2 regions of the Breoghania sp. JC706 genome follow, and region 2 is predicted to be linked to the other one. Evidence: riboswitches for the same ligand, from Rfam matches in the RefSeq annotation. Region 2 holds a riboswitch; the other holds the start of a gene.
What was found. A riboswitch is a leader RNA that binds a small molecule or an ion and turns the genes downstream of it on or off. The one in region 2 is predicted to bind S-adenosylmethionine.

Region 1: linked by a shared signal. The riboswitch ahead of V2L18_RS14490 (hypothetical protein) and the one ahead of V2L18_RS03410 (O-succinylhomoserine sulfhydrylase) in region 2 are both predicted to bind S-adenosylmethionine.

Annotation. Positions count from the first base shown of each region.
Region 1 covers NZ_JBANCG010000006.1:289,644-305,204, forward strand. The annotation lists gene V2L18_RS14455 (glycosyltransferase family 2 protein) at 1-1,036, shown strand, start outside; gene V2L18_RS14460 (glycosyltransferase family 39 protein) at 1,040-2,599, shown strand; gene V2L18_RS14465 (ChbG/HpnK family deacetylase) at 2,687-3,481, shown strand; gene V2L18_RS14470 (alpha/beta hydrolase) at 3,742-4,392, opposite strand; gene V2L18_RS14475 (Crp/Fnr family transcriptional regulator) at 5,235-5,924, shown strand; gene V2L18_RS14480 (mechanosensitive ion channel domain-containing protein) at 6,149-7,015, opposite strand; partial or broken gene V2L18_RS14485 (thermonuclease family protein) at 7,095-7,256, opposite strand; gene V2L18_RS14490 (hypothetical protein) at 7,519-7,884, opposite strand; SAM-I-IV-variant riboswitch at 7,923-8,042, opposite strand; gene V2L18_RS14495 (TfoX/Sxy family protein) at 8,070-8,501, opposite strand; gene V2L18_RS14500 (acyl-CoA thioesterase) at 8,600-8,986, shown strand; gene V2L18_RS14505 (hypothetical protein) at 9,068-10,069, opposite strand; gene V2L18_RS14510 (iron-containing redox enzyme family protein) at 10,087-11,148, opposite strand; gene V2L18_RS14515 (hypothetical protein) at 11,694-11,951, opposite strand; gene V2L18_RS14520 (GNAT family N-acetyltransferase) at 12,250-12,819, opposite strand; gene V2L18_RS14525 (XRE family transcriptional regulator) at 12,827-13,381, opposite strand; gene V2L18_RS14530 (aldo/keto reductase) at 13,515-14,510, opposite strand; gene V2L18_RS14535 (MerR family transcriptional regulator) at 14,479-14,898, opposite strand; gene V2L18_RS14540 (SlyX family protein) at 14,999-15,205, opposite strand; gene groL (chaperonin GroEL) at 15,408-15,561, opposite strand, start outside.
Region 2 covers NZ_JBANCG010000002.1:44,348-59,908, forward strand. The annotation lists gene V2L18_RS03405 (2'-deoxycytidine 5'-triphosphate deaminase) at 484-1,584, opposite strand; SAM riboswitch at 1,690-1,769, shown strand; gene V2L18_RS03410 (O-succinylhomoserine sulfhydrylase) at 1,812-2,996, shown strand; gene V2L18_RS03415 (lytic murein transglycosylase) at 3,099-3,947, shown strand; gene V2L18_RS03420 (CDP-alcohol phosphatidyltransferase family protein) at 4,374-4,982, opposite strand; gene apaG (Co2+/Mg2+ efflux protein ApaG) at 5,254-5,646, shown strand; gene V2L18_RS03430 (TrkH family potassium uptake protein) at 5,770-7,218, shown strand; gene V2L18_RS03435 (tellurite resistance TerB family protein) at 7,447-7,860, opposite strand; gene V2L18_RS03440 (lysine--tRNA ligase) at 8,065-9,720, shown strand; gene V2L18_RS03445 (SGNH/GDSL hydrolase family protein) at 9,741-10,481, shown strand; gene V2L18_RS03450 (methyl-accepting chemotaxis protein) at 10,769-12,463, shown strand; gene V2L18_RS03455 (helix-turn-helix transcriptional regulator) at 12,668-13,309, opposite strand; gene V2L18_RS03460 (DUF952 domain-containing protein) at 13,476-13,820, shown strand; gene V2L18_RS03465 (quinone-dependent dihydroorotate dehydrogenase) at 13,817-14,914, shown strand; gene V2L18_RS03470 (MATE family efflux transporter) at 15,103-15,561, opposite strand, start outside.

The DNA.
Region 1 (15,561 bases), on a different contig from region 2:
GAACGTTCCCCTCATCGTGGAAAAGCTCGACGCGGCACTCGCGGGCATCCGGTGGGAGGCGATCTTCGTCGACGACAATTCGCCCGACGGCACGGCCGAGGTGGCCAAGGAGATCTCGCGCCGCGATCCGCGCATCCGCTGCATCAAGCGGGTCGGCCGGCGCGGGCTTTCGGGCGCCTGCGTGGAAGGGATGCTTGCATCCGCCGCGCCCTTCGTCGCGGTCATGGACGCCGATCTCCAGCACGACGAGAGCCTGCTGCCGCGCATGCTGGGTCTGCTGAAGGCGGATGAGGCCGATCTCGTCGTCGCCAGCCGTTTCGTGGAAGGCGGCACGGTGGGCGAGGGGCTCTCGGCAACGCGTGCCTGGGGCTCGGGCGTCGCCAACGGGCTCGCGCGCACGCTTCTGGGCGTGGAGCTTTCCGACCCCATGAGCGGCTTTTTCGCCATCCGTCGCGAGAAGGTCGACGCGGTGGCGCCGAAGCTTTCCAGCCAGGGCTTCAAGATCATGCTCGACATCGCGGCTTCCGCGAAGGGCACCTTGCGGGTGCGCGAGCTTCCCTTCGTCTTCCGCGAGCGCCTTCACGGCGAGAGCAAGCTCGATACGCTGGTGACGATGGAATATCTCGGCCTGCTCGTCTCCAAGCTCACCCGCGATCTCGTCTCCGTGCGGTTCCTGATGTTCGGGCTCGTCGGCGCCTCGGGCGTGGTGGTACACCTGACGAGCCTGCGTGCGGCCCTCGTCGCGCTGCCATTCGACTATTCGCAGCTTCTGGCGACTTTCGTCGCCATGACGTGGAATTTCTTCCTCAACAACCACCTGACCTATCGCGACCGGCGGCTCAAGGGCATCGCGGCGGTGAAGGGGCTGATCAGCTTCTACATCGTCTGTTCGGTCGGCGTCGTCGCCAATGTCGGCGTGGCGGACTGGATCTACGGCATGGATTCCTCGTGGTGGCTGGCGGGCACGGCCGGTGCCGCCATGGGCGCGGTGTGGAACTATGCCGCAAGCTCCGTCCTCACCTGGCGAAAGGCCTGAGCCATGCCGGCTCCGTCTGCGGCTGCGGCTGAGAGCGCGCGCGGCGAGATGCCCGGCTGGTGGCTGCGGCCGCCGGCGCTGATCGTCTTCGTCCTTGCGCTCACCGCCGTTCGCCTGTGGGCGGGCGGGCATGCGTGGTTGTCGGAGGACGAGGCTTATTACCGGCTGTGGGGCCTCAACCCGGCCGCCGGCTATTACGATCACCCTCCGATGATCGGCTGGTGGATCGCGGCGGGCCAGGCGCTCGTCGGCGACAACGCGCTCGCCGTCCGTCTCGTCGGCATTCTGGCGACGGCGCTGGGATCGCTGGCGCTGTGGCGCACGGGCGTGCTGCTGCACGGCCGCCGCGCCGCCGGCTGGGCCGTCCTCTTCTTCAATGCCACCCTCCTCATCGGCATCGGCAGCCTGATCGCCACCCCCGACACGCCCTCGGTGCTGTTCTGGGGGCTCACGCTATGGGCGCTGGCGGAATGGCTGAAGCCCGGCGAGACGGCGAACGCCAACTGGTTTCTCGCCGTCGGTCTCTTCGCCGGTCTGGGGCTGATCTCGAAATATTCGGTGCTGTTTCTGGGCACGGGCATCATCTTGTGGCTCGTCGCGATGCCGCGGGCCCGCGCCGCTTTCGCCAAATGGCAATTGTGGGTGGGCGGCGTTGTTGCCCTTCTCATCACCGTGCCGGTGATCCGGTGGAACGCGGCCCATGAATGGGCGTCCTTCGTCAAGCAGTTCGGCCGCGCCGTGCCGCATGGCTGGACCGGTCGCTTTATCGGAGAATTCATCGGCGCGGAGCTGGGCTTGCTCAATCCGGCCATTGCGGTCATCGCGCTTGTGGGCATCGGCGTCGCGGTCGCGCGGACGGTACGCCGGCGCAATGCCGCCTGGGCGCTGCCGCTCCTCACAAGCCTGCCGTTCTTCGCCTATCTGCTGTTCCATTCCCTCCATAACCGGGTGCAGGCGAACTGGCCGGCGCCACTGTTTCCCGCACTGGTGCTGATGGCCGCCTTCGTCGCCGCCGACATCGACACGCGATCGGACCTGAGGGCGCGGGTGCTGAAGATCCTGCGTGCGATCGCCGTGCCCCTCGGCGTCGCCGTCTCGCTGGTGATCTACGTGCACGCCGTCTCCCCGCTCACCGGCACGTTTGCCCGCAAGGACCCGACCTTCCAGCTGCGCGGCTGGCCGGCGATCGCACGCGAGATCGAGGATCTGGCAAAGCGCGAGAATGCGGCCTGGATCGCCACATCGGCCTACGGCATGACGGGCCAGCTCGCCTTCGCGCTTCATGAGGCTGGCTCGGCGCTCCCCGTCTTTCAGCTCGACGAGCGCATCCGCTATGCCATGGAGCCCGCTCCCGATCCGGCGCTGCTGGTGCGCCCGGCGCTCTATGTCGCCGTGACCCGGCGCGACCGCTCCGACGATCTCGCCGGGCGCTTTGCGCAGGTGGAGCTTCTTGCCACCGTCACGCGGCAGGTGAAGGGGGTGGCGCTGGAACGGATTCGCATCTATCGGATCGCGGGCGTGCGCGGTGGCGCCGGGGCAGTCTTTTCGCAAGCCGCCGAGTAGCGTATCCGGTTAAGGGAATGAGCGGCGATTCGACCGCAGCCGGCCTTCAGGCATTGGTGTCCTGCCTGCGAAACGGGTCCGAAGAACATGAAACGCATTGTCCTGACCGCGCTCGACTACGGCACCGCCTTCGGCGTCGACAGGGCGATCCGCGCGCTTCTGGCCGACAACCGGTTGACGGCGGTGGGCTGCGTGGCGGCCTCGGATCGCTGGCCGCGCGAATATCTGCCGCTGCGCGATCAGGTGGAAACGGTCGCCCGGCGCACCCGCGTCGGCCTGACGCTCGCGCTCGCCCGGCCCTACGCGCCTGTCTCTGATCCCGCCCGCGAGGCCCTCGGTCCCCGTTTTCCCGCCCCGCGCTATTATTCTCTGCGCGCACCGCTCGGTCTGCTGCCGAGCATGGCGCTGAAGGCGGAGATCGAGGCGCAGTTCCAGCGGTTTCAGGACTATTACGGCCGCCAGCCGTCTTTCGTCGCGCTGGCCGACGGGCTCGACCGCAATGCCGGTATCGTCAAGCTGGTGGTGGAGGTGATGGCGGAGCGCTATCGCGAGGACTGGCCGGAATTCCTGTTCACCCAGCCCGAACGCCTGCGCAGCCGCCTACTCGCGCGCCGCATCCGCAAGTTCGGCGGCGACGTCAATCGCGAGGCGGTCAGCCTGCCGATGACGAACGACCCCAAGGAGTTGCACCGGTTCTTCTGGCGTGGGCTTGAAGGCCGCAGCGACGGCACGACCGTCTGGTGCAGCCCCGCCCAGGCCGACGAGCACCTGCGCAGTCTTGCCGCCCGAAGCGAGATCGAGGCGCGCGAGACCCAGTTCGCCTATCTCGACAGCCCGGACTTCCTGCTGGCGCTGACGGAGAAGGATATTTTCCTGTTCTGAGGGGATGTCTGTTGGGCGCGTTGATCGCGGACGGATCAGCGTCCTTGCTCAGATCACCTCTCCCATGGGGAGAGGTCGACGCGCAGCGTCGGGTGAGGGGTGTCGGGCTTTCCGTATCCCACTGACATCCCATCCCCTCACCCCTAACCCTCTCCCCATGGGAGAGGGGACGAACTTACGCCATAACGCTCGTGCCTCGTCTCGAACGAAGCGCACGACATTTGTCAGATGGTGTGCCGGTTCCCGGGGCAACCCGGACTTCAGACGCTGTCGGCCATGGCGGTGCAGGCGTGTGCGGCGCGGAAATCGGCAAGCCACGCCTTCAGGCGGTCGGCCTCCTCCTCACGCAGTTCCTGATCGCCGTCATGGACCATCAGATCCACCGATGCGCCCTGCTTCTGCAGCCAGGCGCGCAGCTTGCGGGCCTCGCTTTCAGGCGCCACGGCATCTTCCGCACCTGCCGTGATCAGCACCTTGCGCCCGGCGATCGCCTTGTTCGAGCATGGCCGATAGAGAATGGACGGGTGCATCAGTGCGTAGCCGGCCAGCACGCGGGGCTGGTTGAAGAGCAGGTTCGCCAGAATGTTGGCGCCGTTCGAATAGCCCACGCCGACCGCCTGCGCCGGATCCCGGCCATGGCGCGTGAGCGCATCGGTGAGAAAGGCGGCGAGATCGCGCGATCTTTTCTCCAGATCCTCGAAATCCGGAATGTCGGCCGATACCCTGCGGTAGAAGCGGGCGAGCCCTTGCTCGTCCACGTTTCCCTCCAGCGCGATCAGGGCAGCTCCCGGTGCGGCTACGCGCCCGAGCCGCATGAAATGGGCCGCATCGCCGCCCGTGCCGTGGAGGAGTACGAGCGTCGTGGCGTCATCGCCGTCACCGCCATCATAGATGTGTTCGTAGGGATCCATCGGTCCGCACCTTCGAGATATGTCCTTCGCACCGCAACTCCGCCTGGGCGCAACGCCCGGCATGTGCTCCGGCAGTGCCCTGTGCGCCGGCGTCTTGCGCCTGCACGACAACCAACCGCTCCAGATCAATATCTCTCTTGCATCCCGATCTGCCGGATCGCTGGTGTCCGGCCGGAGCATGCTCTGGGGCGATTATCCCTTATATAACGAGGCTCCGCCTCCAGCGATGCGGCACAATGCGGGCCGCTATGCGAAAATTTGGGGGCGGCGGGAAACGCAAAACGCCTCCCTGCGGGGGTCAGGGAGGCGCTTCGCGGTGCGACCGGTGAAATGCCGGTCGGACTGCCAGAACCGCTCGGGGGAGGCGGTTCCGGCCTGGGGGGAGACCGGCGGGGAGCGGGTCTCGACTATCCTGCCGGTGGGGAGACCGACGGTATTTGCGAACGGCAGTTGAGACCTTCCTGGATGTCCGGCTGGAAGGGCCTCCTGCTTTGATATGGTTGCCGACCGTATCCCGAGGGCGCGACCGGCGATCTGCTTGCGGACGCTCTCGCCGCCGGAGCGAGGCGGAAAGATATGTCCGCATCATCATTACGCTGTCCTGGCGACATCATCCGTGATGACCGTCACAGATCGATGCGTTACCCTGAACAGCGAAGGCCGCAGTCTTGACGGGGCGTCGGAACGGATCCGGCGGGCGGGCGTCGTTTGCCCTTTTCAGGATTGCGAGCCGTCTTCGTCTTGCTCGGTCGGTAAACGTGCGTGGAGGGTGCAGGTTCCATGCGGTTTGCCGTTTCCGCAACTTTGCAGCCCGTGCAGGACCGTATCGGGGAGACAGGTGCGTGGCGCAGATCGATGACTTGCTCGAAAACAGCTTCTCGCTGGGTGGACTTGCGCCGGATCTGGCGGCGGGGCTGGAAGCGCTGGCGCGGCCGATGAAACTCAAGGCCGGCACGATCCTGTTCGAGGCCGGAGATCCCGGCAACGGCTGCTATGCGGTGCTGGAGGGTTCGCTTCGGGTGTCGCTCCTGTCGGCTGAGGGCGACGAGCAGCTTCTCGCGGTGCTGGGCCCCGGCCAGCTCGTCGGCGAGATGGCGCTTCTCGACGGTCAGCCGCGCTCGGCCACGGTCACCGCACTGAAACCCGCCCGGCTCGCCTTTTTCGACAAGCAGGCCTTCGACCGCTTTGCGGAGGACAACCCGGAAATCTACCGGCACATGCTGCGTATCGTCGGCGGACGGCTCAGGCTCGCCAACGACGTGCTGGCCGCCCGCTCGTTCCTGCCGCTGCCGGGCCGCGTCGCCAAGACCCTGCTGCTTCTGGCCGACAGTTTCGGCAAGGAGGTGGAGAAGGGCCGCACGCTCATCCACTACAAGCTCTCGCAGGCCGACATCGCCAACATGGCGGGCGCGGCGCGCGAGAACGTCTCGCGCGTCCTCAACGAATGGAAGCGGGCCGGCACGATCAGCCAGATCTCGGGCTACTACTGCATCGAGAAGATGGAAAAGCTGGAGGATGCAGCCAGCATGTGAGCGGTCGCCGGGGGATGGGGGGCCTGCTGAGGGGGCCTTGCTACGAGGTGCGGCCCATCCTTCGAGACGGCGCTTCGCGCCTCCTCAGGATGACGTTGTCCGTGTCGATGGCTCGTTCCAAATCAGCAACAAGTTCAACGTCATCCTGAGGAGCCCGCATCCGCGGGCGTCTCGAAGGATGGGCGGCTTTTTCTCCAAGGGCTGACCTGGGAGGGGAACGCGTCCTAGCGCCCGGCCTGCTCAGCGCCGACCGGAGCCTGTCCCACCACCTGCATGTGCGGGTAGGGGATGGAGATGCCGGCCTCGTCCAGCGCCTCCTTCAGGCGCTTGATCAGGAACCAGCGCACGGCCCACAGGTCGGACGACAGCGTCCACACCCGCAACGTGACGTCGACGGAGCTGTCGCCCAGATTGGTGATCTCCACGAAGGGTTCCGGGTCGGCAAGGATCCTACTTTCCTCAGCGATCACCTTGTGGAAGACCTCCTTGGCCGTGTCCATGTCGTCGTCGTAGGAGATGCCGACGGTGATGTCGCAGCGCCGGGTCGGGTGCGCGGAATAGTTGGTGACCGCGGAACCCCACACATCGCCGTTGGGGATGATGATCATCACGTTGTCGGCGGTGGCGAGTTCGGTGAAGAACATGGTGAGGTTCTTCACCGTTCCGGCATTGCCGGCGAGCTCCACATAGTCACCCACCTTGAAGGGCCTGAAGAACAGCAACATCACGCCCGCAGCCAGATTTGAAAGCGTGCCCTGCAGCGCAAGGCCGATGGCCAGCGAAGCGGCACCGATGACCGCGACCAGTGATGTCGTCTGGAAGCCGAAGAGCTGCAGCACCGTGATGATGACCAGCGCGATGATGGCGTAGCGCGTGATCGAGGAGGCAAAGCCCGTGATGGTCTCGTCCACGTGCCTGGAGCGTTCGCAGGCGCGGCGCACCGACCCCGCGATCTTGCTCGCCGCCCACCAGCCGACGAACAGGATGATGATCGCGTAGATCACGTTGAGGCCGTACACGGCCATGAGGCGCATGAGGCTTGCGAGCTGCAGCTCGATCAGGTCGCGGGTCTGTAGGATCTGGTCTTCCATGGCTGCTCCGTCTTCCGGCGTGTTGGCTTTTCTTGGGGCGATCGAAAGATCATCGGCTGAGGGGGAGCGACGCCGTTTCTCAGCGACGCGGCGGACGCCAGCCGGCGGCTCGCGCCTCAGCCTCGCTGCAGAACCAGCGTTCGCCGGGCCGGTTGATGCAGGTGCGCGTATACCACCGGCTCTTGCCGGGCACGTGATAGATGCGCTCGCCGTCCCGATTGATGTTGCCCTTGATGCGGCAATCGGGTGGTGCCGGCTTTTCGGGCGGCTTGCAATCTGCCCCTGCCGCGGCCGGGGCGAAGGCGACAAGCACCACGAGAGCCAGTGCCGAAACGTCCGATCCCCTCAACCTCCTCATTGCGCCAGTAGACCCTGAAGCCGCCGCGGCATCAAGGTGCGCAGGCGGCGCCCGCTACCGGTTCGTTTCGTCGGCAAGGAAACGACGGAAGGGCAGGAGGGTTCCGCAGGAAGTGGAAGATACGCGGGGGAGAGGCTAGATCCGGTCAGTCTTTCCGCCATTTCGGCCGGGGGGCGGCAAGCGCCAGGAAACCCGGCCCGCGCCTGGCGACGAGATCGGCGACGAGGCTTTCGTCGATGATGCGCGAGGAGCAGCCCTGCCAGAGCCGGATGAGGGCCGAGCGGCGCTGGTCGCGTTCCTCGTCGGGCAGGAGAACGGCCGGACACCGGAGGCAGCGGGCATCGCGAGCGGCGACCGCGAGTAGCAGATCGAAGACCAGCCCGGCCGGTTCGCCGGAAAGCTCGGCGGGGAAGGCGAGCGCGCTGTCGAGGCTGCTGTTGACCTCGGCCTCGGAGAAGGCGTGAGACAGGGCGCGCGGTTGGGCGTTCAGGGCAATGCGAAGAGCAGACATAAAAATTCCTCCGTCAGCATGATGCCGAGGAGGACTGGCGAAGACCGCTGGGTTGCCTGGTCGACCAAGTCGCCGGGCCACATCCCTTATCGTCGGGTACCACCTTGCCGCGGATGGGCAGGTTGGCGAGGGCGCCAGCCCTTCTCTTGATGTTCCTCGCCTTCTGACATGATACGGGGCTGAAATCAAGCCTGGCGTCGTCGCGGGTCGCGACGCGCGATGTCGAGCGCGCGGCGCGCGAGCGGCAGGAGTTCGTCCACATCCTCCAGGATCTCCTCCGGCACGGAAACGAAACGCGGCACCTCGATCACCTTCTCGCCGCGCGCATAGCTGAAGATCGCACCGCCCAACGCCTCCAGATCGCTCCTGAGCGCGGGATCGGCCACGAGATAGAACATGTTTCCCGACAAAAGCGCACCGAAATGCAGCCCCTCGCATCGCACGGACAGGCCGCCGAACAGCCTCTTCGTCTCCAGCGGCCCGAGCGCGTTCAACTGGTCGAGCACGAAATCACGGAATTGCGGCGAAACGGCCATGATGTTCTCTGCCTGAATGTCCCGGTTGTCGCAGCGCCGGCGTCGCGTCCGCTTGTAGCGCACCAAAGGCTTGGCCGCCATGCGCGAATGGCGGTTGCCAGCGGCCGGCAAGGGCCGGTAAACGGATGCCTTTCGGGATCGGAAGGTCCCTCGTCGAAACAACTGGAGAGCGGCAGAAAATGGCGGACGACAACGAAAGCCCGCGTGGCGAACTGACAACTCGGACGCTCGCCATGCCGAGCGATACCAATCCGTCCGGCGACATCTTCGGCGGCTGGGTCATGTCCCAGATGGACATCGCCGGGGGACTTGCCGCCAACCAGACCTCGCACGGGCGGGTGGTGACGGTGGCGGTGGATGCCATGCACTTCATCCGGCCGGTCAAGGTCGGCGACGTTCTTTGCGTCTATACAGAGGTCGTCAAGGTTGGCCGCACCTCGATGAAGGTGCAGGTGGAAGCCTGGGCGCTGCGCGCGCTGAGCCAGGTGCGCGAGAAGGTGATCCAGGCCGAGTTCACCTATGTCGCGGTGGATGCAAACGGCAAGCCGCGCCCGGTGGCGGGGTAGGGCGCCCCGCACACAGGCGACATCCCCGCGCTCCGAAAAAAATGCCCGGTTTAAGGGGGCTCGCCGGCAGCGACGAATGCTTCAAGCCTCGGCGGGGAGCATGGCGTCGATGCGCGGGATCTGGCGATAGTCGATCGTAAGCCTGTTGCGATAGTGCGACTGGATGCCGGCGAAGAACAGGTCGAAACAGTCGGCCGTGCGCTGGATGGTCTGCGTGATCAGGGTCATCTCGTGGCGCGAGACGCCTCCGCGTGCGCGCAGCAGCGGTTCGATCGTCAGCGAGGCGTGTTCGAGGCTGGCGTCGATCAGGTCATGCTGCTCGAAGGCGTCGAAGAGCGGGGCCGCATCCGGATAGACCTCTTTGAGAAAGGCGTAGCGGGCGCGCACGTTTTCCTCGCTCGGGGGCTCGGTCAGCGGCTGCATGAGCGCGAAAACGCTCGCATAGGCAAGGTCCCCGTCCTCGGCGGCCTCCCACAGGTGGTTGAGGAGAGCGGTCGTTGAGGGCAGCGGTATGCGGTTGTCGATGTTGCCCGCAGGCACGCCGCAGCCGATCAGCCCCTCGCGAAAGATCGCATCGTGGAACGCCTCGTCGACGAAGTGATCCCAAAGTCCGCGCAAGGCGGGCGTGGGACCGTCGATGCGGCTCGCCCCGCGCGCCATGTAGTCGCGCGCGGCCTTGACGAAGATGTGGAACTCGATTCCCCAGCCCAGAACGTGGCTTGGCGTGGCCTGGCCGGAGAACAGGAGCCGGGGAAACGGCTGCGTCATGACGTGCCGGTTCCAGAACGCCGCGCACCGGCGCGTCAGAGCGAGCGCCGCATCGGCATCGAGCAGCGCATCGCAGCCGGTGTCGAGCGCGAAGTGATCCTCGGACAGCACGGCGAGAAAGTCGCTCACCGACCGGGCGGAATAGCCGGTCTGCCCGGCAATCTCTTCGACGCTCTCACGGAGGTCGAGTTGCGACCAGATCGCGGTGCATAGCCGGGAGCTGGCGCCGGTGAACGTCAGCCGGGTTTCCGAATTCTCGAGGATGCTGCTATCCCCCAGGGTCGAAAAGGTGACGTCGGGACTGCGAATGAGCATCGTGGATCCCCCTTTCCCTATTCGGGCGGATTGCCGCGGCCGTGCCGGTAGAGCGCGCGGCCCTTGAACGGATTTCGATGGTAGTGGGTCTGGACCTCGGAGAACCACATCATCAGCGTCTCCTTGAACTGGAAGACGGTCTGCAGCACCCGGTTCGCGTGTTCCACCGTCAACACGGGGATGGGATCGAGAACATCGGCCATGACGCTGCCGTGCTCGAATTTCTCGTCGAGATTGACGTGGGCGATCATCGGCCGGACGAAACCGCTCCCGCTCTTGTCGAAATGCTCCGCCACCTTGCCGTAGAATGTCCGCGCCCGGTCGGCATCGCTGCCGGTGGACTCCATCAGGCCGGAGCAGGCCGCATAGGCGATGGGATCGGTCCGCGCGGCCTTGCGCGCCATGTTCAGCACCGCGCGGGTGGCCGCCAACGGTCCCTGCCTGTCGACGTCATCCACGTCGATCGCGCGGGCGCGCAGGCTCTGCGCGAAGAATTCGTAGTGATCGTATTCCTCGACATAATGATGGGCGAAGATCGCCTTTATGCGGGGATCGGGGCACAGGGAGGCCGCGTAGGAAAGCCGTGCGTTCGCGCCGCGAATGAAATGGTAGGATTCGATGAGCCACCCGTCGACCACGGCGGGGCGCGCGCTGCCCTCGGCAAGCGACGTCCAGAGGCTGTGGGAGAAGAGGGCGGTGTTCCAGGCCGCGAAATGGTCGTCGAGGATCACGCGCAACTCGTGCCCGGTACAGGTCGAACGCGTCGGCCTGGCCGCGATTTTCTCTTGCACGAGCGTGCGCAGGAACCTTTCGGCGGCGGCACCTTCCAGACCGGATATGCTGTCGTCCGCGGCCGATATTGCGGCGGCTGTGTCGGCCACTTCCCGGTCATCGCCGCCCTTCCCGGCATCATTGATCGTCCCGCCGTCGTTGATGCGCTTGAGCAGGGCGACGCCCAGCGAAGGCGGAATCCCCTCGATCCGGATCCGTTCTTCATAGTTGGATAGGACCAGGCTCTTCTTGGCGTGGTCGATGTTCGTTGGAAAGCTCAGACAATAGGATTGTGCGATATCGGTCATGACGAAAAGGGCCCGTTCCTGTGGCGGCCCGTTTCGCAATTCGGGCCGCGTTGAGATGGCGGGGTGAGAGGACTGCTTGAAACGGCGAGCGCGCTATCGCGCCGGTCGGACTTCCCGCCCGGCAGGACGACGCAGGAAATCGATCGGCGACGCGACCCGGGCGTCGACGTGAACCGGGCGGATGCGCAGTCATCTGCCCGGCTGGTGGGCCCCTATCTGCCCGGCACTGGTTCGCACGCGGCCGATCCCGAGAAGGGAGCATGCGCCCGCGTTCCGATGCCGTGTTTGCAGAAGGCGCCTTTTCTCGGCAAAGTCCCCGAAAAGCTCCCGCTGCGGGAGAAAAACAGCTCACGAAACACGCTATCCGCCGCGGCTCGCCTGCCCCTTCCTGTGGCGGGAAACGCTTGCTCCATGGCTCAACTGTACGGTCTGATGGACACTCGAAGCGTGGCCTGTCCAAGAGGTGCGGGATGTGCCGGGGCAACTTTGCCTGAACCGACGGACAAGCCGGGACGTTCAGCACGGCACGGCTTGTCCGCAGCGGCTCACTTGACGATGACGCCGATCGCCGGTGATACCTGCACCTTGCGTTCCCGGCTGACCTGAATCGTGATGTCCTGACCGCGGCCCTTCGGCTCGGTCTCGACGATCTTCACATCCTTGCCGGCTCCCGGCGGGACATGGATGATGACCTGGTCGCCGCGTGCAATATCAAAATCCGACATGATTTCCTCCTCTTTAATACTTGAATTATATTTTCGATCAAAAGGCATTTGCAGTTCATAATGTAATTCAAGAGCCATATCCGAATCAATATAAAACAATAATTGAAATGTGAAAAATATTTGCTTAACATAAATAATTGATACATCAATAGATAGTATGGATTTACTTGATTTTTAAGATATGAAGCGCGACGACGACCGACGGCTACGCGTCAGGACCTCGCGCATCCACCGGACGATGCTATCGAAGGCGTTCCCGTCCATGCCCTTGAGCATATCCCGAGCAGATTAGTTCAATCTGATCGGGATATGCTCAAGGCGTTGATCTTGAGCGATTTTTTATCATTCAGACGATTCTGTCTGAACGGAAAGCACTCTAGGAGGAGGGCGGTGCAAGCCTCTTGTACATGATCGTGGTGCCGCTCAGCCCCTTGCCGTCCGCATCGCGGCAGTAATCGGGAATGACGCCGACGGTCACGTAGCCCATCGAGGTGTAAAGCGGCTCGGCGGCATCGCCGGTCCGGGTGTCGAGCGTCAGCAGCGTGCGGCCCGCCTGCCGCGCGTGATCTTCAAGCGCTTCCATGAGCATGCGCGCGATGCCACGGCGGCGGAACGCCGGGTGGACCAGCAGCTTGCTGACATCGGCCCGGTGTGTCTGGTTCGGGGGCGTGTCGAGATCGAGATTGACCGTGCCGGCCAGCCGGCCTTCCACATCGGCGGCCAGCATGATGCGCTTGCCGGCGGCAACGCCCGGCAGGATCTTGCCGCGCCAGTAGGTCGACGCCTCCTCGACGCTGAACGGCATGATGAAGTTGACGCTCGCCCCCGCGTCCACGCAGGCCTTGATGAGTTCCGCAAATGCGCCGAGGCGGGCTTCCATGGCTGCGGCCGGCAGGCTGGAGATGACGGGATGCGAAGAGGCGAGGGAAACGGCGCGTCGGGTCATAGGTCGGTTACACCATGAACAGGAAGTAGCCGGCGGACACGTCCGCGGTTTCGAAGCGGCTCTCCCGGACGAGCCGGTAGCGCAGGCAGTCGCCGGGGGAAAGATGGTGGGTCTCGCCGTCCACGGTGACGGCAAGCGCGCCCTCAATGAGCACCAGATGATGCTCCAGTCCTTCGCGTGGCGGCGCGTCGTAGGCGATGTCGGCACCGGGCGCAAGGCGGCATTCCAGCACCTCGCCCGACAGAGCGGTGGCCGGAGGGGAGACCGAGCGGCGGCGGAACCCGGCCCCGGCATCCTCCCACTCAGGCTGTTCGGCGCGCGGCACCAGGGGGGCGAACGTTTCCTCCGCCATCAGCATCAGCCGCGACAGGGTCATGCTGTGGGCGGCGCAGAGCCGCGCGAGGATGGCTGTCGTGGGGCTGACCTCGCCGTTTTCCAGCCGCGACAGCGTGGCCCGCGAGACGCCGGAAAACGCGCTCAGGGCATCGAGTGACCAGCCGCGTTCGCTGCGCAGGGATTTCAGGCGCTCGGCAATGCGGATATCCAGAAGGGGAGTGCTCATATCTCTCATATGAGAGAAAATATTCCGTATACGGGAAAACGCAAGGCGTATTAATCGGACATGTGCGATGTGGCGGTCGGCCGCGCCGGCGAATGCGCCGGGGCTATGAGCCCGGGCGCATTCGCTCCACTTCCTAGCGGTTCACTTCGCCGATCGTGGAGGCCGGGTAGCGTTCGCCAACGGCCGCCGGCAGCGCGTCGGCGATGGTCTTGCGCTCGCTATCGCTGAGCGCGATATCGACGGCGGCAAGGTTCTCGTCGAGCCGCGTTCTGCGCCGGGTGCCGGGGATGGGCACGATATCCTCGCCCTGGGCGAGCACCCAGGCCAGCGCCAGCTGCGCCGGCGTGACGCCCTTGTCACGCGCCAGCCCCTCGATCACCGAAACCAGCTCCAGATTGCGGGCGAAATTCTCGCCCATGAAGCGCGGAGATCGGCGGCGATAGTCGTCCGGCGCCAGATCGTCGAGGGAGCGGATGGCGCCCGACAGGAAGCCGCGTCCAAGCGGCGAATAGGCGACGAGCCCGATGCCCAGTTCGCGCAAGGTCTGGAGGACGCTGTCCTCCGGGTCCCGCGTCCACAGCGAATACTCGCTCTGGACGGCGGTCAGCGGATGGACCGCTTGCGCCCGGCGGATGGTGTCGGGGTTGGCTTCCGACAGGCCGATGTGGCGCACCTTGCCGGCCTTCACCAGATCGGCCATCGCGCCCACCGTGTCCTCGATCGGCGTGTTTGGATCCACGCGGTGGAGATAGTACAGATCGATGTGATCGACACCGAGCCGCTTCAGAGATCCCTCGCAGGATGCTTTCACGTACTCGGGCCGGCCGTTGACCGTCTGGGCAGACGATCCCGGTTCTGTCGTCAGGCCGCGCAGGATGCCGAATTTGGTGGCCAGAACCACCTCGTCGCGCCGGCCGGCAATCGCTTCGCCGACGAGTTCCTCGTTGGTGTGCGGGCCATAGACGTCGGCCGTATCCAGCAGCGTCAGGCCGGCATCGAGGGCATGGCGGATGGTGGCGATCGCCTCGCCGCGATCGTCCGGCGTGGCCCCGTAGGCCCATGTCATTCCCATGCAGCCGAGGCCGATGGCGCTGACCTCAAGCCCCTGGCCGAGGCGCCGTGTCTTCATCGTCGTTTTTTGGGAGGCCGTCATCTGCGTCTTTCCTTTGCTTCGCCTTTCCGTAAAAGGCGATTTTCTTGTCAAGGGAACGAAGGCAGGCTTCCAGATCGGCCAGATGAGTGCGCACGCGTTCGCGGTGTTCGCGCAGAAGCGCGCCGCGTTCGGCGAACGTCTCATCGCCATCTGCACGCATCTGCGCGTAGCGCAGCATGTCGCGGATGGGCATCCCCGTCGTCTTCAGACGGCGGAGGAATTCGATCCATTCGAGGATCGACGCGTCATAATCGCGTTGTCCCGAACGGTCGCGGTCGGCATAGGGCAGAAGCCCGATGCGTTCGTAGTAGCGCAAGGTGTGGGCGGAAAGTCCGCTTCGCTTCGCCAGATCGCCGATCTTCATGGAATAACGCCTGTCTTCGTCACGACGCGCAGGAACCTACGGCTTTGAGCGCGCTCTAAGTCAAGCGTGCAGTCGCGGTTTTTTCGCGGGCGGCGCGATTTCAGTAATGCGGCGGCTTGGTGATCGGCACTTCGCTCGCCTCCTCAAGCTCCGCGACGAGGCCCGCCAGCGCCCTCAGATGACGCTGCAGATGTTCGATTTCGCCGGCCTGGCGGGTGACGACGGCATCGAGATCGTCGATCCGCTTCTCCTGATGGGCGATGTGGGCTTCCAGATCGGCGATGCGGGTGTCGAGATCATCGGACATGGAACGCTCCTTGGCTCAACGGTTCGTCGCGAGATGTAGTGCGTCGGGGAGGCTGGCGAAAGGGGGATCTTGCCGCGTGGCCCATGTGAATTCGGGTGTTCCGACTTCGCTGGCCAAGAACCATGGGCAAGCAAAAAGGGCGGCCCGAAGACCGCCCTTTCCGACTTCAGCTTTCGCCCTGATGGGCGGCTTTATGGACTTCTTAGAAGTCCATGCCGCCCATGCCGCCCATGCCGCCGCCCGGCATCGCGGGGGCTTCCTTCTTGGGCAGCTCGGCGACCATCGCCTCGGTGGTGATCAGCAGGCCGGCGACGGAGGCCGCGTCCTGGATCGCCGTGCGCACGACCTTGGTCGGG
Region 2 (15,561 bases):
TCTGGTGGCCGACGCGCCAGATGACGTCGAGAAGCCCGCGCAAGGGGATCTGCGAGGGCCGCGATGCCGAACGTCCGCGCCCCGGTTCGGCCTTGTGGCAGGCCGCGGCTTCGTCTTCAGCGGCGCTTCTGTCGCTCGTTTCCCTCACGCCGCAGCTCTCCCGCGCTCCATGGCTTTTCCCGTTATCCCTCCGCCGTCATCACCCGGCGAAGTCCGGGTGATCCAGCACTCGCAGTGCATGCCGCAGCCCGCGTTGGATTGCCCGGACGAAGCCGGGCAATGACGGTGGAGGTATCGGTTTCCCAATATCTGCATTTCCGGAAACCGAGATGATGACAACCGTGCGAGCGGCTCCGTGCAAAGCCCCTTCGGTCATTCCGGCCTTTTCCGCAAGCGGAACGCCCCGAGCGCACGAAATGCTCTTCAAGAAACCCCGGCGCCGGCAAAAGTTCCGCGCCGACGCGCCTTGCCGGTCTCCGTGGGCTACTCCACCGCCTTGAAATGTTTCGACAGCTTCAGCGCCTGGCCCTGGTAGTTGGAGCCGATGCCCTCGCCGTAGAGCGTCTTCGGCCGTTCCGCCATGCGCTCGTAGACGAGCCGGCCCACCGTCTGCCCGTGGTCGAGAATGAACGGAACGTCGTGCGAGCGCACCTCCAGCACGGCGCGCGAGCCGGCCCCGCCGATCTCCGAATGCCCGAAGCCGGGATCGAAGAAGCCGGCGTAATGGACGCGGAATTCGCCCACCAGCGGATCGAACGGCACCATTTCGGCCGCGAAATCTGGCGGCACGTGCACCGCCTCGCGCGAGACGAGGATGTAGAATTCGTTCGGATCGAGAATGAGTTCCGCCGCGCCCCGCCGGTGGATCGGCTCCCAGAAGTCGAGCGGATCGTGCGCGGCCTTCACGTCCATGTCGATGACGCCGGTGTGCCGCTTGGCGCGGAAGCCGACGAGCCGGTCCGTGCCCGTGCCCTCAAGGTCGATGGAGAGCTGAAGCCCGCCGCCGATGCGCGCATGGCCGCCGGAAATCAGCTCCGCCGTCTCGTCAAGGCCCGTCAGTTCCTCATCCGTGACGGTCGGATGCCCGCGCCGGAAACGGATCTGCGAAAGCCGCGTGCCGGTGCGCACCAGCACGGGAAACGTCTTCGGACTGATCTCGGCGTAAAGCGCGCCCTTGTAGCCCGCCGGCACCGTGTCGAATTCCTGGCCCTCGTCGGTGATCACCCGGGTGAACACGTCGAGCCGGCCGGTGGAGCTTTTCGGGTTGGTGGTCGCGGCCACGTCGGCGGGAAGGTCCAGTTCTTCCAGCAGCGGCACGATATAGACGCAGCCCGTCTCCAGGACGGCGCCGCCGGTCAGGTCGAATTCGTGCAGTTTCAGCCGGTCGAGCTTGCTGGTGACGGATCTTCCCGGCCCGGGCAGGAACGACGCGCGCACCCGCCAGGCGACCTTTCCGAGCCTCAGATCGAGGCTTGCCGGCTGCACCTGATCGTCGTCAAGCGCCCGGTCCGCGATGATGTTTCCGCTTGCGAACAGCGCCTCGATCATGTGCGCCGGCAGAATGCCGGCCGGTGCGTCTGTCATGTCGTTACCGCCTCTTCGCGTCTTCCCGGCTTTTCCCGGTCTTGTCCGGTATCCCCCTTAGCCGATCCCCGCATTGACGCCAACCCGCTCTTGCCTTATTCAGGCAGGCATCCCCGTGGTGATTTGGGCCGGTCGGCTTGCAGCCACGTTAAACAAGTCGCTAAAAAGACCGGGTGCTTCGGAGCCCGGCCGCCTGCGACCGGGTTTTTTTGTATCTGGAGCCTGACATGTCGAACGAAAAAGACTGGCATCCCGCAACGCGGCTGGTGCACGGCGGGACGCTTCGCAGCCCCTTCAACGAAACCTCCGAGGCGCTGTTCCTGACGCAGGGGTTCGTCTACCCCAGCGCGGAAAAGGCCGAGGCGCGATTCAACGGCGACGATCCGGGTTTCGTCTATTCGCGCTATGCCAACCCCACCGTCGACATGTTCGAAAACCGCATGTGCGAGCTGGAGGGCGCGCAAGCCGCGCGCGCGACCGCGTCCGGCATGGCGGCCGTCAGCTCCGCGCTTTTGGCCTCGGTGCGCGCCGGCGACCATATCGTCGCAGCCAAGGCGCTGTTCGGCTCGTGTCGCTACATCGCGGAAACCGTGCTGCCCCGCTTCGGCGTCGAGGCGACGCTGGTCGATGGCACCAAGATCGAGGAATGGAAGGCGGCGGTCAGGCCCAACACCCGCGTGATGTTCCTGGAATCGCCCACCAATCCGACGCTCAGCGTCGTCGATATCGCGGCGGTCGCCGATATCGCGCATGAGGCCGGCGCCCGTCTCGTGGTGGACAACGTCTTCGCCACCGCGCTCTGGCAGTCGCCGCTTCAGCTCGGCGCCGACGTCGTCGTCTATTCCGCTACCAAGCACATCGACGGTCAGGGCCGCTGTCTTGGCGGCATCGTGCTGTCGGACGAGGAATGGATCGAGGAGGAGTTCCACCCCCTCTTCAAGCATTCCGGCCCCTCGCTTTCGCCGTTCAACGCCTGGGTGATGCTGAAGGGGCTTGAAACGATGCCGCTGCGCATCGAGCGCCAGACCGAAAGTGCGGCCCGCATCGCCGATTTTCTGGCAGACCACAAGGCCGTCTCGCGGCTGATCTATCCCGGCCGGGACGACCACCCGCAGGCAGACGTTGTGAAAAAGCAGATGCGCGCCGGGTCCACGCTTGTGGCCTTCGAGCTCGCCGGCGGCAAGGAGGCGGCCTTCGCCTTTTCCAACGCGCTCGACATCGTCAAGATCTCCAACAATCTCGGCGACGCCAAGAGCATCATCTGCCATCCGGCGACCACGACGCACCAGAATGTCGCCGAAGAGGCGCGTCTGGAACTCGGCATCACCGGCGGCATGCTGCGTCTCTCCGTCGGGCTGGAGCACATCGACGATCTGCTGGCCGACTTCGACAAGGCGCTCGCGGCGATCTGATCCTGGAAACGGCGGCGAGGCGGGACCTCGCAAAGCCGATTGCGCGCGCTATCCGGCGCGGTAATAGTGGCGGGATCGTCCATGCCGCGCCGGAGAGACTCAATGATGCGGGCCTTGCGCATTGCCGCTTTTGTCGTGCTCGGGGGGCTTGTCCTTGCCGGCGCTCCCCTTGTCGCCGCAGCCTTGTCCGGCACGGCGCATGCCGCCTCCTGCGGCAACGATGCCGCCGGCTTCGACCGTTGGCTTGCCGAGTTCAAGCGCGAGGCGCGCGCCGCCGGGCTTTCGTCCGCGGTGATCGAGGGCGCGCTTTCCGGCGTGCGCTACGATCCCCGCGTGATCCGTCTCGACCGCTCGCAGAAATCCTTCAAGCTGAGCTTCGACCAGTTCTACGCCCGCCGCGTCTCAGACGCGATGATCAGCCGGGGCCGCGCCTATATCGGCAACAACCGGCGTCTGTTCCAGCGCATCGAACGCGACTTCGGCGTGCCGGCGGAAATCGTCGTCTCGATCTGGGGGCTGGAAACCGGCTTCGGCGCCAATTCCGGCTCCATGCCGGTGATGCGCTCGCTGGCAACGCTCGCCTACGACTGCCGCCGCTCCGCCTTCTTCACCAACGAGCTGATCAGCGCGCTGAGGATCGTCGCGCGCGGCGACATGCGGCCGGCGGAGATGAGGGGCGCCTGGGCGGGCGAGATCGGCCAGACCCAGTTCCTAGCCTCCAACTACATGAAATACGCCGTCGACTACGACCGCAACGGCCGCCGCGATCTCATCCGCTCGGTGCCCGACGTTCTGGCCTCGACCGCCAACTACCTCAAGGCCTACGGCTGGCGTCCCGGCCAGCCCTGGGGCCCGGGCACCGCCAACTACAAGGCATTGCGCGGCTGGAACAAGGCCGAGGTCTATGTGAAGACGATCTCCGTCATGGCGGAGAAGATGGCGGGACGGTAGGGGCGGGGGCGAGATGGCGCTTGTGGCCCGTCCTTCGAGACGGTGCTGGCGCACCTCCTCAGAGCCCGGCCCGGAAATGGTATCGCATTGTGTGCCTCCCACAATCCGCCTCATGCCCCTCCGCCGTCATTGCCCGGCGAAGTCCGGGCAATCCACCTCCAGCCGCAGCATTCGGGGCGCGCGCTGGATCACCCGGACTTCGCCGGGTGATGACGATGGAGGGGTATGAAGGCGCGTAGAATCCGAGGCGAAGAACCGGTTACCATTTCCGGGCCAGCCTCTCAGGATGACGTTATCGTGTTGTTGGCTTTGAAGAAAACATCAACAAGCACAACGTCATCCTGAGGAGCGCTCGTAAGAGCGCGTCTCGAAGGATGGGCCGCAACCTCGCTCTCTCGCCGGCCGCCGTTCCTCGTTTCCCCCGATTCACCCGCGCAATATCACCGCCCCGTTGATCGCCCGCACGATCGCGGAGAAATAGCACACGGCCGCAAACACCCACGCCAGCACCGCGAAATGGGCTGGCCACAGGCAGATCGCCACGAAAAAGGCGATGGTCTCCGTGCCTTCCGCGATGCCGCCGAGATAGTAGAGCGACTTCACCCCTTGCGCCGATGTGGAGAGCCCGCGCTTTTGCGCGATCGCGGCAAAGGCGAGGAACGTCGTGCCCGACGCGTAGAAGCTCGCCAGCAGTGCCGCCCCGGCGAAGGCGTTCGCGGCCGGGTCGGCGATGACGAAGGCGAGCGGCACCGCCCCGTAGAACAGGAAATCGCACACGATATCGAGATAGCCGCCGGCATCCGTCAGCCGCGTCGCGCGCGCCACCGCGCCGTCGAGCCCGTCGGCAAGCCGGCCGGCCAGGATCAGCACCAGCCCCGCGAGCGGAAAATGGAGCGCGATCGCCGCAGCGCCCGCAAGCCCCAGCGCCAGGCCCGCGAACGTCACCGCGTTGGCGCCGACGCCAAGCCGGGCGAGCCCGCGGCCGGCGGCGTTGAGCGGTGGATCGATCTTCGGGCGCAGATAGGCATCGAGCATGGAGCGGGCCCATGTTGGCGGCAATGCGGGATTGGGCAGCATCGGTGCGGCAGCCTGCGTCGGGCGCCGCGCCCGGTCAATGGTGGGAAAGGCCTTTACCTGTCCGATCAAGCAGATATGAACGGGCGGCAGCGCCGTTCGAAGGTCCGGGTAACGCAAAGACGATTCACCTTTGCCGGCGCTTCAACTAGAATACGGAAAAGGCGTCGTACCGGGCCGATACGCCATGATGGCGCGCCGCAAGGGCCCGCAACAACGGAACCGCAAGAAGATGTACAGCGAAGAGACGCGGGGGATCGAGGTCGTGGTCGAGCCGACCTATCTGGCGGACCAGTCGGCGCCGTCCGACGACCACTATTTCTGGGCCTATACCGTGCGCATCGTCAACCAGAGCGACGACACCGTGCAGCTTCTCTCCCGCCACTGGAAGATCACCGATGCCTCCGGCCGGGTGCAGGAAGTGCGCGGCGCGGGCGTGGTCGGCGAACAGCCGGTGCTGAAGCCCGGCGCCAGCTACCAGTATACGTCCGGCTGCCCGCTCGCCACCGCCTCCGGCATCATGGTCGGCTCCTACGAGATGCAGACGGAGGACGGCGACGTCTTCGCCGTCGCGATCCCCGCCTTTCCGCTGGACATTCCGAACATGCCCCGGGTCCTGAATTGACGTTTGCCGCAGGCGCGGCGCGTCGAAACCGCGTTGACGGGCTCGCCCCGGTGCCCGACAGTCCGCCGTCCCGTTTCGCAATCGCGCCCGCGGCGCCTTGCCAGACCCACCGAGGCTTTCGGCTTGCTTGATCTTCGGCCCATCCTGCTCGTCACGGGCGTGCTGCTCGCCACGCTGGGCGCGGCCATGATGGTGCCCGCGATGGTCGATCTCGCGGCGCAGAACGACGACTGGCAGATCTTTGCCGCCTCCTCGCTGCTCACCGTGATGATCGGCATCGCCCTGTGGCTGTCCGCGCGCGGCTCGCCGGGCACGATGGGACTGCGCCAGGCCTTCGTCATGACGTGCATGGTGTGGGTGGTGCTGTCGGCCTTCGGCGCGCTGCCGTTGCTGTGGTCCGGCACCGTTCCCACCTATACGGACGCCTATTTCGAGGCGATGTCGGGGCTCACCACCACGGGCGCCACCGTCGTCGTCGGGCTCGATCACGCGCCGCCTGGCGTTTTGTTCTGGCGCGCCATCCTGCAATGGCTTGGCGGGCTCGGCATCATCGTCATGGCGCTCGCCGTGCTGCCGATGCTGAAGGTCGGCGGCATGCAGCTCTTCAAGGCGGAGGCCTTCGACGCGCCGGAAAAGATCCTGCCGCGCGCCACCCAGATCTCCGGCATCATGACGCTGATCTTCATCGCGCTGACGGCGGCTTGCGCGATCCTCTACCACGTCGCGGGTATGGCGCTCGACGATGCGATCATGCATGCGATGACGACGGTGGCCACCGGCGGCTTCTCCACCAAGGACGCCTCGCTCGGCCATTTCGACAGTGCCGCCATCGACTGGATCGCCATCGTCTTCATGTGCGTCGGCTCGCTGCCCTTCATGCTCTACATCCGGGCGCTACAGGGCGAACCGCGTGCGCTGCTGCGCGACACGCAGGTGCGCACATTCTTCGTGCTGCTGGCGATCTTCATCCTCATCATCTGGCTGTTCCAGCACCACAGCGGCATCAACGAGGGGCTGGAGGGCCTGCGCTACGCCGCCTTCAACGTCGTCTCGGTGATGACGGGGACCGGCTACGCCAATGCCGACTACAATTCCTGGGGGCCGTTCTCGGCCGGGCTCTTCTTCATCATCATGTTCATCGGCGGCTGCGCTGGCTCGACCTCGTGCGGCATCAAGGTCTTCCGCTTCCAGGTTCTGTGGGCGAGCCTCGGCCAGCATTTCAACCGGGCGGTCTATCCCAACGGCATCTTCGTGCCGCGCTTCAACGGCCGCCCCATCGACGACGGCGTCGTCGCGGCGGTGCAGAGTTTCTTCTTTCTCTATATCTGCTGCTTCGCGGGGCTCGCCATCGCGCTGAACCTGACCGGGCTCGACGACCTGACGGCGCTGTCGGGTGCGGCCACGGCGATCTCCAATGTCGGCCCGGGCCTCGGCGAGATCATCGGCCCCGCCGGCACGTTCCAGACGCTCAACGATCCGGCGAAGTGGATCCTGTCCTTCGGCATGCTCTTGGGAAGGCTGGAGCTGCTGACCGTGCTGGTGCTGTTCATCCCACGCTTCTGGCGGGTGTGATCGGGGAGGGCGGGGCGTGCATGCTTGTGGGGTGCACGGTACTTGTGGTCCATCCTTCGAGACGGTGCTTCGCACCTCCTCAGGATGACGTCATCGTATTGTTGATTTTGAAGAAAACATCAACAAAGACAACGTCATCCTGAGGAGGCCTGACAAGGCCGTCTCGAAGGATGGGCCCCAGTCACCAAGTCCCCCAATCAGCCCGCTCCTGCGCACCGCGTCGCCCCCTCACGCCACCCGGTGACGCACCCTTGCGCTCAGTTCGATCGCGGCAACCGTCAGCTTGTCGAGGTTCAGCCGGTCGCGCAAAAGCGCCAGGAAGCGCAGTTCCTCCTGCTCGACCACGAGATCGGCCGCCGCCACTTCCACCGCCAGCGCATAGGCTGTCTGGTAGAGCCTTTCGGGAAGCGCGCCGGCGATCACCTCCAGCACGGTGTCGAGCCCGTCGTCGCCCTCCAGCAGCGCGCCGCATTCCTCCGCGACCTGCACCAGCTTTTCGCTATCGAAATCCCGGAAGACGGGGAGCGTCTGCACGATCTCGCCGATCCTCAGCAATTCGGAGTCGGTCATCGTGCTGTCGGCCGCCGAAATCGTCACCATCGTGTAGATCAGGGCTTTCTGGGGAGACACCGTATTGGTCATGGGATGAACAGGCTTCCTTGAAAAGGTTCGTTGCGCGGGCCGAAGGTAGGCGTTCGCCTCACCCTCCGCAAGGTTGAGGCCGTGACCGTGACTTTTGTTTCATAATTATCGTTTTCGGCAATTCCCTACGCACGCGTGTTGCTCTAGTGTCCCGGCGCGCCGCGCAAGGCGCTTCATCACTCCCTCAATGGAACAAACCGGAAAATGACCGACCAATCCCTGCCCCCGCTTGACCTGTCGCCCGAATTCATCGAGGCGGCCCGGGCTTCCAAAGCCTGGCCGTTCGAAGAGGCGCGCAAACTGGTCAAACGGGTGGAGAAGCGGGGAGCGGACAAACCGGTCCTGTTCGAGACCGGCTACGGCCCGTCCGGCCTGCCGCATATCGGCACCTTCGGCGAGGTCGCGCGCACGACCATGGTGCGCACCGCCTTCCGGTTGCTCACCGAGGACAAGATCCCGACGCGGCTGCTGTGCTTTTCCGACGACATGGACGGGATGCGCAAGATCCCCGACAGCGTGCCGGACAAGGCCGCGCTGGAGCCGTACCTGCACATGCCGCTGACCTCGGTGCCGAACCCCTTCGGCGGCGATTTCGACAGTTTCGGCGCGCACAACAACGCCATGCTGCGCCGTTTCCTCGATACTTTCGGCTTCCAGTACGAGTTCGCCAGCGCCACCGAATACTACAAGTCCGGCAAGCTGGACGAGACGCTGATCCGGGCGCTTGAGCGCTACGACGACATCATGAAGGTGATGCTGCCGACGCTGGGCGAGGAGCGTCAGGCGACCTATTCGCCCTTCCTGCCGATCTCGCCCAAGACCGGCCGCGTGCTCTACGTGCCGATGAAGGCGGTCGACGCGAAGGCCGGCACCATCACCTATACCGACGAGGATGGCGACGACGTCACCCTCGATGTGACGGGCGGCCGCGTCAAGCTGCAGTGGAAGCCGGATTTCGGCGCCCGCTGGGCGGCGCTCGGCGTCGATTTCGAAATGTTCGGCAAGGACCACGGCCCCAACATGGGCCTTTACGACAAGATCTGTCAGGTCATGGGCGGCACCCCGCCGGAGCATTTCGTCTACGAGTTGTTCCTGGACGAAAATGGCGAGAAGATCTCCAAGTCGAAGGGCAACGGCCTCACCATCGACGAGTGGCTGACCTACGCGCCGACGGAGAGCCTCGCGCTCTACATGTTCCAGAAGCCCAAGAGCGCCAAGAAGCTCTATTTCGACGTGATCCCGAAGGCGGTCGACGAATACTATACCTTCGTCGACAAATACGCCGACATGCCGGCGATGCAGAAGCTCGGCAATCCGGCCTGGCACATCCATTCCGGCAAGGTGCCGGAAATCGACATGCCGGTGCCGTTCGCCATGCTGCTGAACCTCGTCTCCGCGTCGAACGCGTCGAACAAGGACGTGCTGTGGGCCTTCATCTCGCGCTATGCGCCGGGCGAGACGGCTGAGACGAACCCGGAACTCGACCGCCTCGTCGGCTACGCGATCCGCTATTTCGACGATTTCGTGAAGCCGGCGAAATCCTTCAAGGCGCCGGACGAGGTCGAGCGTGCCGCGCTCGCCTCCCTCGACGCCAGGCTGGCGGCCCTGCCGGCGGATGCGGACGGTGCGGTGATCCAGGATGCGATCCTCGACGTCGGCCGCGCCATCGAGCGCTATCAGGATGCTTCCAAGAAGGGCCCCGACGGCGGCCCCGGCGTCTCGGTCGTCTGGTTCCAGACGATCTACCAGTGCCTGCTCGGCCAGGAGAAGGGCCCGCGCTTCGGCTCCTTCGTGGCGCTCTACGGCATTGACGAGACCCGCGCGCTCATTGCCAAATGTCTCGAGGGCAAACTGGGCTGAGCGTAACCGGGAGGATCTGAATGGGGCAGGGGAGTGCAGCCATCCGGCTTGCCGCGCTGGCGAGCTGGCTCGCCTTTCCCGTTTACGCCTGGCAGGGCATCGGCGTCCGGCTCACCGTCCGCCGCCTCCTGCCGGCCCCCGGCGAGGCTTCCGGCCACCTCGAAGGCGACGGCCCCGACCTTAAGCTATTGGTGGTGGGCGATTCGTCCGCCGCCGGCGTCGGCCTCGATGATATCGAGAAGGGGCTGGCGGCGCAGGTCGCCCGCACCCTCAACGAACGCACCGGCCGCGCGGTCTCCTACCGCACGGCCGGGTTCAATTCCGCGATCTCCACAGAGATCCGCGACCATGTCGTGGCGCATATCGAGCCGCGCGACTGGACGCACGTGATCGTCTCCGTCGGCACCAACGACATCAAGAATTTCCGCACCGGCAAAGGCTGGAAGAAGGGCTTCGGCGGCCTTCTCTATGCGTTGCGTGCCCGCTTTCCCGATGCCGCATTCTACTGGCCCAACGTCATGCCGATGGACCGCGTGCCCGCGCTTCCGCCGACCCTCGGCCGCATTCTGGAGCGCCGCGCCCGTCTCCTCAACATGATCGGCACCACCCTGTGCGCCGAGCGCGGCGCCACCGCCATTCCCCGCATGCTGGATTTCGGCCCCGACGCCTTCTGCGAGGACGGATTCCATCCCTCCGCCGCCGGCATGGCCGCCTGGGCGACCCATGTGGTCGATCACATGGATGCTTGCGAAAGCCGCTGACAAGGCGGTCACCCGGGCTTTTCGCATCTCTCTCCCGCAACTGACGCTGTCGGTATTGGAATGTGCCGAAGAGGTATATTCAGCATATCAATGAATAATTAGCTACCGTTATAAATTATACGTAAGAATAACACACAATATCGTAGTAAACTTATGTTTAACACAAGTTGTCATTGAATGGCGACGTTGGGCCGGGTTTCCTTTCGGCTGCGAGGCCGGCTTTTCCGGGGGCGGGAACCATCGCCCCGTTTCATTCACAAATTCCCCTGCTGGCAGACGAGGCGCGTATGTCGATCCGCAATATTTCCATTTCGAGGAAGATCCTCCTGATTGTCGCTCTCATCAGTTTCCTTTCGCTGGCAAACAGCGCGATCGGCTACGTTTTCCTCAACAAGGTGGGGGACGCGGCGCTTGCCCTCGATCAGACGGCGAGCCAGGTGCGGCTGGGCGCCCGCATGAACCAGAACGCGCTGGAGCTCAACCGGGCCGAATACCGGCTCGTCGCGAGCCCGGGTGCTGCGGAAGAGATCATGAAGGAGATAACCGCCAGTCGGGATCTGTTCCACCGGCGCTACGGGGACGCGATGAAGAGCGCCGGCCCCCGGCAGAAGGTGCTTCTGGACGAGGCGCTGGCGGCGTTCGAGGCCTATTCGGCCAAGCTTGACGAAACGCTGGCGCTGGCGCGCGATGCCACCGGTGCCGACAGCGGCGAGCTGCGAACCTCATTGGCCGAAATGGCCGCCCGCCACCGGACGCTCGCCCATGATCTGCGCACGCGGCTGGCAGCCTTCGTCTCCTACAACGACACCAAGAGCGATGCGGCCTCTAAGGACGCGGAAAGCACCTCCGCGATTGCCGGTATCATTGTCCTGGCGATTGCGCTTGCCGGCATCGCGATCGGCGTCGGCGTTGCGCAGGTCATTGCCCGCCGGTTCGTCGTCGTGCCGATTACCCGGCTGGTGGCGGGGCTGAAACGCCTGGCGGCCGGCGAGTTTGACTTCTCGATCGATTACACCGAACAGGCCGACGAGGTCGGCGACATCGCCAAGGCGATGCTGGTCTTCAAGGACAATGCCGCCGAACGCCAGCGCCTGCTGGCGGAGCAGGAGAAGGATGTCAGGCTGAAGGCAGAGCGGGCGGAGCGCATCGCGGCGCTGACCGCGCAGTTCCGCACCGAGGTGGACGAGTCGCTGAACGTCCTCAGTTCCGCCTCCACCGAACTGGAGGCCACCGCCCAGTCGCTCGCCGCCACGGCGGAGGAGACGGCCAACCAGAGCTCCAGCGTCGCCGCCGCCTCCACCCAGGCCTCCTCGAACGTGGAGACGGTGGCCTCGGCGACGGAGGAAATGACCTCGTCCATCAAGGAGGTCAGCGCCCAGGTGCTCAGGACCTCCGAACTCGCCGACAGCGCCCGCGACCGCGTCACCTCCGCCTCGGGCCGCGTCTCCGCGCTCAGGACGGGGGCGGAAGCGATCGGCGAGGTCATCAGCCTGATCTCCACCATCGCCGAGCAGACCAACCTGCTTGCGCTCAACGCCACGATCGAGGCCGCACGCGCGGGCGAGGCCGGCAAGGGCTTCGCGGTCGTTGCGGCGGAAGTGAAGGAACTTGCAAACCAGACCTCCAAGGCGACCGAAGAGATCACCGTCCAGATCTCCAAGATGCAGGACGATGTGCAGTCGACCGTCCCGATGATCGAGACCATCGCCAAGGTCATCGGCGATCTGAGCGAGATTTCCTCCGCCGTCGCTTCGGCCGCTGAGGAACAGGCGAGCACCACGGAAGAAATCGCCCGCAACGTGAACGAGGCCGCGCGGGGGACCAGCGAGGTCTCGCGCAACGTCGCCTCGCTCAACGAGGCTGCCGAGACCAGCAGTGCGGCGACGACGCAGGTGCTGGCCACGGCCCGTTCCGTCGCCGACAAGAGCGAGCGGCTGAATTCGCAGGTGACCGACTTCATCCGGGAAATTCAGGCCGCCTGACGCGTACACGGCATAGTCGAAGCGGGTCGCGGGCCTTTCCGCCGCGGCCCATCCTTCGAGACGCGCTCTTGCGAGCGCTCCTCAGGATGACGTTATCGTGTTGTTGTTTTTGAAGAACATATCAACACCCACCACGTCATCCTGAGGAGCCCGCGTCAGCGGGCGTCTCGAAGGATGGGCGTCCCGCTCCATCCCGTCAGCCCCCTACTGGCTTGCCCAGGTGATCCGCGAGATCCACTCGATCTCCTCGATCGCGAGCGTCTGCTTTGTGCGTTCGTGGCCGATGGGATCGAGTTCCACCGTGCGGGCGGTACGCCGGTGCAGCACCCAGGGAGCCACCTCGCCGGTGCGCGTGCGCACCACCACCCGGTCGCCGCGCCGGATCGGGCTGTTGGGCGAGACGATGATGGTGTCGCCGTCGCGGTAATGCGGCAGCATCGAGTTGCCCGAGACTTCCAGCGCGAAGACGTCTTCGCCGCGCAGGCCCGGAAAGGGCGTCTCGTCCCAGCCGCCGCCGGGCCGCTGGCTGTCTTCCGCAAACCCCTGATCCGCGCCCCGCACCTGCAGAAGGGGCCGCGCGTCGGCCGTGGGCGTCAGCGCGTCGGACCCGGCTTGCGGGGTCGTCATCAGCATGACGAAGTCGCCGATCGCCGTCCCCGTGGCTTCCAGCACCTTGGAAATCGATTCCGTCGAGGGCCAGCGCGGCCGCCCGTCGCCGGCAACCCGCTTGGAGCGGTTGAACGTCGTCGGATCCAGGCCCGCGCGCCGGGCGAGCCCGGAAGGAGACATGCCATTGATCTTCGCGAGCGTGTCAATGGCCGCCCAGACCCGGTCATGAGATAGCATCCACGGGCCCCCGATTGGTTTTGCGCCGGCAGCGTGGAGGAATTTATACCTTCGATCAAGTGCGCCCCGGCATATATTCCTTGCCATCCGTGTCTTCCCGCATTCCCCGAATGTGCGCTAAGGAAGGCGGGAAGATGCGATTCCCGCGCCCAAGACGGAGACCCGCGTGACCACGATCTACAAGATCAGCCCCCGCAGCGAATGGGAAGCGGCGGTGGCCGCCGGAACCTTCACCGGCGCCCCCGTCGATCTGAAGGACGGATTCATCCATTTCTCCACCGCCGATCAGGCCATGGAGACGGCGGCCAAGCATTTCGCCGGGATGGACGATCTGGTCCTCGTCGCGGTCCCCGCCGAACCGCTGGGCGATGCGTTGAAATGGGAGGTCTCGCGCGGCGGGGCGCTGTTCCCGCACCTCTACGTGCCCCTTGATCCCGCGCTTGCGTTGTGGGTGAAGCCTCTGCCACTCGGGCCTGACGGTGCTCACCTCTTTCCGGAGCTCCAGCCATGATCGGCACTCTCGTCAACCGGCTCGGCCGCCAGGCCATGCTGCAGCTTGCGCCCGAAACCGCGCACCACCTGACGATCCGCGCGCTGTCCACCGGCCTCGTACCGGCCTGTCCGCGCAAGGTCGATCCGCGGCTCCGGTGCGCCGTGCTGGGCCTCGATTTTCCCAATCCGCTGGGCCTTGCCGCCGGTTTCGACAAGAACGGCGAGGTGGCCGACGCGCTGCTGGCGCAAGGGTTCGGCTTCATTGAGGTCGGCACCGTCACGCCGAAGGCCCAGCCCGGCAACCCGAGCCCGCGCATCTTCCGCTCGCCCGCCGATCACGCGCTCATCAACCGCATGGGCTTCAACAATGACGGCCACGCCTCCATGCGCCGCCGACTGGAGCGGCGCCGGGGCAGGGGCGGCCTCGTCGCGGTCAATGTCGGCGCCAACAAGACGTCGGAGGACCGCGTCGCCGACTATGTCGCCGGCATCGAGGCGTTCGCCGACCTTGCCTCGTTCTTCACGATCAACATCTCCTCGCCGAACACGCCGGGCCTGCGCGATCTCCAGGCCCGCGACGCGCTGTCGGCGCTTTTGGAAAAGGTGCTCGCCGCTCGCGATGCCGCGACAGCGCGCGTCGGCCGGCGCGTGCCGGTCCTGGTCAAGATCGCGCCCGATGTGGATACGGCGGGGCTTGAGGACATCTGCGCGGAGATCGTGGAGCGCAAGGTCGACGGGCTCATCGTTTCCAACACCACGCTCTCGCGCGAGGGGGTGAGCGATCCGGCCGTGGCGCGCGAGGCGGGTGGTCTTTCGGGGCGTCCGCTGTTCGTCAAATCCACCGCGATGCTGGCGCGCACTCGCCGCCTCGTCGGCCCCGACCTGCCGCTCATCGGTGTCGGCGGCATCGACGACGGCGAGACAGCCTGGGCCAAGATCGCGGCCGGCGCCAACCTCATCCAGATCTATACCGGCTTCATCTATGAGGGCCCGGAGCTGATCGGCCGCATTTTCGACCATCTGGCCGAAAAGCTCGATGAAAAGGGTGTCGGCTCGCTTGCCGAGGCCGTCGGCTGCGAGGTCGACGCCTGGGCGGAGCGGGAAGGGGGCTGAGGGTTCATAGGTTGTGGCCCATCCTTCGAGACGGCCCTGCGGGCCTCCTCAGGATGACGTTGTGCTTGCTGTTATTTCTGTGAGGGCTACCACATACTCAACGTCATCCTGAGGAGGCCGCGCAAGCGTCCGTCTCGAAGGATGGGCCACAAACGAGCAAGGAGCCTCGACGCGCATCTGTCGCCCCCTCACGCGGGCCCGAACGCCTCCCGCGCCCGGATGCGGCCTATGAAGCCGAGCGAGAGGCCGCGCACTCCGAGGAAGAGCTCCAGCGACAGCCACAGCCCGTGATTGCCGAAGGCGGGAAACAGAACCGCATAGGTCGCGAGATAGAGCGCAAGTGACACCAGCATCATGTTGCGCATGTCGCGTGACCACGTTGCGCCGATGAAGATGCCGTCCATCTCGAAGGCGAGTACGCCGAAAAGCGGGGTCAGCGCCGCCCACACCAGATAGACCGCCGCCACCTCGCGCACCGGTTCGCTCGTCGTCATGAAGGCGATGAGCCACGGCCCGCCGTACCAGAAGACGACAGCCGCCAGACCCGCCAGCGCAAAGCCCCACACCAGCGTCAGCCGCACGGCCCGGTCGAAGGCCGGCCGGTAGCGCGCGCCCAGCGCCCGCCCCACGATCTGTTCGGCAGCACT